DNA from 2 places in the Micromonospora sp. NBC_01392 genome. Region 2 is predicted to be linked to the other one. Evidence: riboswitches for the same ligand, from Rfam matches in the RefSeq annotation. Region 2 holds a riboswitch; the other holds the start of a gene.
The links. A riboswitch is a leader RNA that binds a small molecule or an ion and turns the genes downstream of it on or off. The one in region 2 is predicted to bind thiamine pyrophosphate.

Region 1 (3,638 bases), 650 kb from region 2:
AGCGCGTCCACGGTGGCGGTGACCGCCGCCTCGGACTGTCCGGTCCGGCGCGGGCCGAGCGCCAGTTCGTCGCGGACCGTACCGGTGACGAACTGGTGCTCCGGGTCCTGGAAGACCGAGCCGATCCGGCGGGCCAGCGCCGGCGCCCGCCAGCGGTGCGGGGGAGTACGCGCGTCCCGCCCGGCCAGTTCCGTGGCCGCGGTGACCGTGCCGGTGCCGGGGCGCAGCAGGCCGCCGAGGAGCAGCGCCAGCGTGGACTTGCCGGCGCCGTTCGGGCCGAGGACGGCGAGCGCCTCGCCGGCGCGTACCCGGAGGTCGGTGGGGGCCAACCGGGGCGGCAGGCCGAGCCGGTCGGCGGTGAGCAGCACGTCGCCGGCCGGCGCGGTGGCGGGTCGCGGCGGCACGGTGTGCCCGGGCACCCAGACCCCGGCGGCGGCCAGCGCCTCGCCGTGCGCGGCGAAGACCGCGCCGGGCGGACCGTCGGCGCGCACGCCGCCACCCGGTTCCAGCACCACCACCCGGTCGACGAGCGGCAGCGCCTCGGCGACCCGGTGCTCCACCAGGATCAGCGTGGTGTCCGGGTCGAGCGCGTCCGCGACCGCCCGGCGGATCAGCGCGGCGCCGGCCGGGTCGAGGTTGGCGGTCGGCTCGTCGAGCAGCAGCAGCCCCGGCCGCAGCGCGAGCGCCCCGGCGAGGGCCAGCCGCTGTTGCTCGCCGCCGCTGAGCGCGGCGGTCGGGCGGTCCCGGTGGTAGGGGAAGCCGACCCGGCGCAGCGCCTCGTCGACCCGGGGCCAGATCTCCTCGGCCGGCACGCCGCGGTTCTCCAGCCCGAACGCGACGTCGTCGCCGGAGCGGGCCATCACGAGCTGGGTCTCCGGGTCCTGGAACACCACGCCGACGCGTTCGCGCGCCTTGCGCGGGTCCAGCCCGTCGATCTCGACGGTGCCCTCCTGCTCGCCGGAGTCCTCCGGCAGCAGCCCGGCCAGCGCCGCCAGCAGCGTGCTCTTCCCGGCACCGGAGGCCCCGAGCAGCAGCACCCGCTCCCCGCTCTCGACCCGCAGGTCAACCCCGCGCACCGCCCAGCGTCTCCGTCCCCCGTGCCGCCACCCGAACCCCCGCAGAACCACCCCGCTCACCGCGCCACCCCCTCCCCAGCCTCGTTGATCAAGGAGTTTGCGTCAGGGAAACCGCCCGCCGCCGACGCGAACTCCTTGATCAACGGCGGGACCCCTCAGACCAGGGCTCGGTCGCGGCCGGCGGGGAAGCGGTCCAGGACGCCGGTGTTGGCCAGCGCGCGGGTGAGCACCCACGCGCCGAAGCCGGCGACGATCGTGGCGCTGACGATCGTGATGAGCGCGTACGGGATGCGGTAGGAGGTCAGCTCGTACGCCTTGTTCCAGTAGACGAAGTCGAAGATCGCCGCGCCCAGGCCGGTCAGCGCGCCGGCCAGCACCGCCACCGGCAGCTTGAACGAGCGGTAGCGGAACGCGGCGAACGCCAACTCCGCGCCGATGCCCTGCATCAGGCCCTGGAGGATCACGATGCCCGCCCACTGGCTGCCCAGCAGCGCGGAGACGATCGCGGCCACCGTCTCGCAGTAGAGCGCGGCGCCCGGCTTGCGGATGATCAGGCCGGCGAGCACCGCCGGGATCAGCCACACGCCGTAGAGCACCGCCTGCGCCGGCGGAAAGAACGCGAACGCCGCGTCGGTGGCGCTCCAGAGCAGGCCCCAGGCCCAGAAGACGACGCCGAAGGCGACGGCGATGACCGAGGCGACGACGATGTCGACGGTACGCCAGCGGTTGCTGTCGGTGTGGTTCATGGTGGCTCCCAGTTCGTGGTGAGGAACCAGGAGAAGACGCACGCCGCGCCCGGAATGCCGGACGTCGACGCGGCTGGAGGTCGACCGAACTCCCTGCGCTGGCATTACCCAGATCAGGTTCGAGGGTCTGCGGGCACCGGCCCGCACTCTCAGCGCTGTGCGCTCCCCTGTCGGATGTGAAGTTGTCTCGTCGCAGACGCTAGCACCGACGTCGGGGCCGGGCCCAGCAGGGCGACTGTCGGTAGGCTGGCGATCATGCAGGTCGAGGCGCGAAATCTGACGTTCGAGGTACGCACCGGCGGCCCCGAGGGCGGCGACCCCGTCCTGCTGCTGCACGGCTTTCCGCAGCACGCCGGCGAGTGGGACGCGGTGACGCCCGCGCTGCACGCCGCCGGGCTGCGCACGTACGCGCTCGACCAGCGCGGCTACTCGCCCGGCGCGCGGCCGGCGGCGGTCGAGGCGTACCGGATTCCGGAGCTGGTGGCCGACGCGACGGCCGTGCTGGACGCGCTCGGGGTGACCGCCGCGCACCTGGTCGGCCACGACTGGGGCGCGATCGTGGCCTGGGGCCTGGCGGCGGCGCACCCGGAGCGGGTGCGGACGCTGACCGCGGTGTCGGTGCCGCACCCGGCCGCGATGGGCCACGCGCTCGCCAACGATCCCCGGCAGAAGGCCAAGTCCGCCTACATGGCGCTGTTCCGGATGCCGGGCAAGGCGGAGAAGGTGCTGCTGGCGCTGCACGGCGCCGCGCTGCGCCGGCTGCTGCGCGGCGTCGGCGACGCGGCCACCGTCGCCCGGTACGCCGACCCGATGCGGGAGCCGGGGGCGCTCACCGCGGCGCTGAACTGGTACCGCGCGATGAGCGGGTCGGACATGAAGGCGGTCGGCCCGGTGGCGGTGCCGACCACGTACGTGTGGAGCGACAAGGACGTGGCGGTCGGCCGGACCGCCGCCGAGGCGTGCGCGGGACACGTCACCGGCGACTACCGGTTGGTGACCCTGTCCGGCGTCAGCCACTGGATCCCGGACGAGGCCCCGGGTCCGCTGGCCGAGGCGGTCCTGGCCCGGGTCCGAGGGACGGAGGAGGCATGACGGTGAGCGCCGAGGCGTACCTGGCGACGGTCACGTCGACGATGCAGCGGGTGGCCACCGAGCAGCGGGCGAACGTGGCCGAGGCGGCCGATCTGATCGTGGCGGCGCTCCGTGCCGACGGGGTGGTGCACGCGTTCGGCACCGGGCACTCCGAGGCGCTCGCCATGGAGATCGCCGGCCGCGCCGGCGGGCTGGTGCCCACCAACCGCATCGCGCTGCGCGACCTGGTCCTGCACGGCGGCGAGTCGGCCGACGTGCTCGGCCCGAAGCTGGAACGCGAGCCGGCGGTGGCGCACCGGCTCTACGAGCTGGCCCCGGTCCGGCCGCCGGACGTGTTCGTGCTCGCCTCCAACTCGGGCGTGAACGGGGCGATGGTCGAGTTCGCGTCGATCGTGAAGCAGCGCGGGCACGGGCTGGTGGCGATCACCTCCGCACGGCACTCGGCGCGGATGACCTCGCGGCACCCGTCCGGGCGGAAGCTGGCCGACTTCGCCGACGTGGTGCTGGACAACGGCGCCCCGTACGGCGACGCCACGCTGCCGTTGCCCGGCGGCGGCGCGGTCGGCGCAGTCTCGTCGATCACCGCCGCGCTGCTGGCCCAGCAGATCACTGTCGAGGTGGTGGCCCGGCTGGTGGCGGCGGGGGAGCGGCCGCCGGTCTACCTGTCCGCCAACATCACCGGCGGCGACGAGCACAACGCCGACCTGGAAGCCCGGTACGCGGG
Region 2 (3,638 bases):
GGCTGGCGGCGGCGCGCTGGGACACCATCGAGGCCATCGAGGCGTACGCCGCCGAGCGTGGGATCAGCATGCTCCAGGTGGCCATCGGCGGGCTGGCCGCCCGGCCGGCGGTGACCTCGGTGATCGCCGGCGCGACCACTCCGGACCAGGTACGCGCCAACGCCGACGCGGGCACCTGGCAGCCCACTGACGAGGACCTGGACGCCCTCGACGCCCTCCTCTGACGCGCCCCGCCCCTCACCCCGCCCCTGCCCTCGCCCCTCGCCCTCGCCCCTCCCGCCTGCCCCCACCGACCACCCCGCCAGACACCCGTGGTGTTCCACCCGAAGCCAGCGTTCCCCAGGAGTGGAACGTCATGGGTGTCTCACGGCCTTTTTGACACCTATGACGTTCCACTCGCCGCCAGTACCGGGCTATGGGTGTCCGTGGGGTGGTGTGGGGGCGCGGCGCTCCGCGAGGGCCTGGCGGACCAGGGCGACGGTGGCGTCGGGACGGCGCAGCACGTCGTCGGCGGTGAACCGGAGCACGACCCAGCCAGCCGCACGGAGCGCGTTGAGACGTGCCACATCACGCCGGAAGTGCGCCCGCTCGCGGTGGTGGTCGCCGTCGTACTCGATCGCGAGGCGGAGCACCGGACAGGCCAGATCCACCCGGGCCACGAAGCGCCCGGCCGCGCGTATCTCGTGCTGCGCGGTGAGCGGGCCGATGCCGGCGTCGAGGAGGAGCAACCGCAGGCGGGTCTCCATCGGGGACTCGCTCAACGGTTCAGCCAGCGTCAAGACCTCACGCAGCAGTGGCGCACCCGGCCAGCCGGACCGGGCTTCGGCGTAGTCACGCAGCGCGGACAGCTTCACCACCCGGCGACGCAGTAACGCGTCCACGGCGACCAGCGCCTCCGCCCGGGGACCCAGCCGACCGAGGTCGAACGCGGTACGCAGCGCGGTGGTGACCGGCAACCCGGCGAACCGGGTGCGGTCCTCGTCGGGTAGTGGCGACCTCACGACCGTCAACCGCGGGTGCGGGCGCAGCCGGACGGCTGTCGGCAGTAGCACGGTCACCGGCGCGTCACGGCTGAGCACCTCCGCGCCGAACAACCAGGCGGCGCTCCGTCCCGCCAGCACGGCACCTGGCGGCAGGCGCAACGCCACCGCCTCGCACCACATCCGGTGGTCGTCGACACGGTATCCGTGCCGGTGCACGTACACGTCCGGCAGCAGGCGGACCCACGTCGGCCCGCGGAGCATCGTCCAGGTGAGTAGCCCTTCGGAGACGGCACGGCTGCCCCGGAACGGCAGGCTCGCCAGGCAGGGCGGGACACGCGCGGGAACGGACATCCAGGCAGCGTGTCGTCACTCGCCGGTCACCCGCCGTCCCGGTCCGCCGGGTGGTGCGGTCCTGGGAAAAAACTCACCCGGTCTTCCGTACGGCGGGGAGGCGTCGTACGGTAGGCCGCAAGTGACCCACGGGAGCCCGGTGTGGACCGGGCTGAGAGGGGGGCTGACAGCCCCCGACCGTTGAACCTGATCCGGGTAATGCCGGCGCAGGGAGGAGCGTTGCCGTGCCGTCCCTGGGACGACTACATCTCATCACCGACACCCGACCGGGGCGGGATCCGCTCGGCGTGCTGCGTGCCGCCCTGCCGGTGGGCCGCGCCGAACTCGTCGTGCAGGTACGCGTGACGGACGACGCCACCGACCGGGAGGCGTACGAGCTGGCCCGCCGGGTGGTCGAGGCGTGCCGGCCGTACGGCACGTGCTGCCTGGTCAACGACCGGTTGCACGTGGCGCTCGCGGTGGGCGCGGCCGGTGGCCACGTCGGGGCGGACGACCTGCCGGTGGCCGCCGCCCGCCGGGTGCTCGGCGTCGACGCGATGCTCGGCGCGACCGCCCGGGAGCCGGGCACCGCCCGGGCCGCGGTCGCCGCCGGAGCGAGCTACCTGGGCGTGGGCCCCTGCCACGCCACCACCACGAAGCCGGGGCTGCCCGCGCCGATCGGCCCGGACGGGGTACGCGCGGTCTCCGACGCGGTGACCGTGCCGGTGATCGCCATCGGCGGGGTGACCGCCGCGGCGGTGCCGGCGCTGCGGGCGGCCGGGGCGTACGGGGTGGCGGTGGTCGGGGCGCTCAGCTCGGCGGCCGACCCGGCGCGCGCCACCGCCGAGCTGCTCCGGGCGCTGACGTGTTGAGCGGGGCACATTCCTCTACCGAATGCGTTAACAGGGGGCCCGTCCTTTCCGAGGTGGGGGTGGTGGGGGCGGGGCCGGTGGGGCTGGCGATCGCGTGGCGGTGCGCGCAGCGCGGGCTGCGGGTGAGCGTGTACGACGACCGGCCCGGGTCGGGCGCGTCGCGGGTGGCCGCCGGCATGCTCGCCCCGGTCGCCGAGGCGTACTTCGGCGAGCGGGAGCTGACCGGGTTGCTTGTCGAGTCCGCGGCCCGGTGGCCGGCGTTCGCCGCCGAGCTGGCCGAGGCGAGCGGCGTCGACCTGGGCCACCGCACCGAGGGCACGCTGGTGGTCGGGCTCACCGCCGACGACCTGGCCGAGGCGGGGCGGCTGTGGTCGTACCAGCAAGGGTTGGGGTTGCCGATCACGCCGCTGCGCCCGTCGGCGCTGCGCGACCGCGAGCCGGCGCTGGCCACCCGGGTGCGCGGCGGCGCGGTCGCGCCCGGCGACCACCAGGTCGACCCGCGTCGCCTGGTCGCCGCGCTGCGGGTCGCGGCGGAGCGGGCCGGCGTGACGTTCCGGCCGACGCGGGTCGGCACGCTGTCCGAGGTGGACGCGCGGGTCACCGTGGTCGCGGCCGGCTGCGGCGCGGCGGCGCTGACCGGGCTGCCGGTCCGGCCGGTGAAGGGCCAGGTGCTGCGGCTCCGCGCGCCCGCCGGCGGTCCGCCGGGCTTCCGGCACGTGATCCGGGGGTACGCCGACGGCGAGCCGGTCTACCTGGTGCCCCGGGCCGACGGTGAGGTGGTGGTCGGCGCCACCGTGGAGGAACGCGCGGACGTCGAGGTGACCGTCGGCGGTGTGCTGCGGCTGCTCCACGCCGCCGCCGAGCTGGTCCCCGAGCTGACCGAGTACGCGTTGGTGGAGGCCGTCGCCGGGCTGCGCCCGGGCACGCCGGACAACGCGCCGGTGATCGGGGCGCTGCCCGGCCGGCCCGGCGTGCTCGCCGCCACCGGGCACCACCGGCACGGCATCGTGCTCACCCCGGTCACCGCCGACCTGGTCACCGAACTGATCGTCAGCGGCGAGCCGGATCCGGCGCTCGCCCCCTTCAGCCCGGCACGGTTTTCGAAGGAGCGCCCGTGGAACTGATCGTCAACGGCACCGGGCGGACGCTGCCCGACGGCGTCACGCTCGTCGAGGTGGTCCGCGCGGTCACCGGTCAGCAGCGCGGCCTCGCGGTCGCGGTCAACGGCGAGGTGGTGCCGCGCGGCGGCTGGCCGGCGAGCGTGCTGCGCGACGGCGACCGCGTCGAGGTGCTCAGCGCCGCGCAGGGCGGGTGACCGGGATGTCCCTGGAGATCGGCGGCGTGCCGGTCGGCTCCCGGCTGGTGCTCGGCACCGGCGGCGCGGCCAGCCTGGACGTGCTGGAGGCGGCGGTCCGGGCGTCCGGCACGGACGTGGTGACGCTGGCGCTGCGTC

Region 1: it holds a riboswitch for thiamine pyrophosphate, as region 2 does, so the genes downstream of both, OG767_RS25270 (ECF transporter S component) here and thiE (thiamine phosphate synthase) in region 2, are expected to answer to the same signal.

Annotation. Positions count from the first base shown of each region.
Region 1 is NZ_CP109549.1:5,848,111-5,851,748, reverse strand. It holds gene OG767_RS25275 (ABC transporter ATP-binding protein) at 1-1,136, opposite strand, end outside; gene OG767_RS25270 (ECF transporter S component) at 1,232-1,822, opposite strand; TPP riboswitch at 1,895-2,001, opposite strand; gene OG767_RS25265 (alpha/beta fold hydrolase) at 2,078-2,914, shown strand; gene OG767_RS25260 (sugar isomerase domain-containing protein) at 2,911-3,638, shown strand, end outside.
Region 2 is NZ_CP109549.1:6,496,418-6,500,055, reverse strand. It holds gene OG767_RS28300 (aldo/keto reductase) at 1-224, shown strand, start outside; gene OG767_RS28295 (DUF559 domain-containing protein) at 414-1,334, opposite strand; TPP riboswitch at 1,453-1,564, shown strand; gene thiE (thiamine phosphate synthase) at 1,559-2,185, shown strand; gene thiO (glycine oxidase ThiO) at 2,179-3,309, shown strand; gene thiS (sulfur carrier protein ThiS) at 3,300-3,500, shown strand; gene OG767_RS28275 (thiazole synthase) at 3,506-3,638, shown strand, end outside.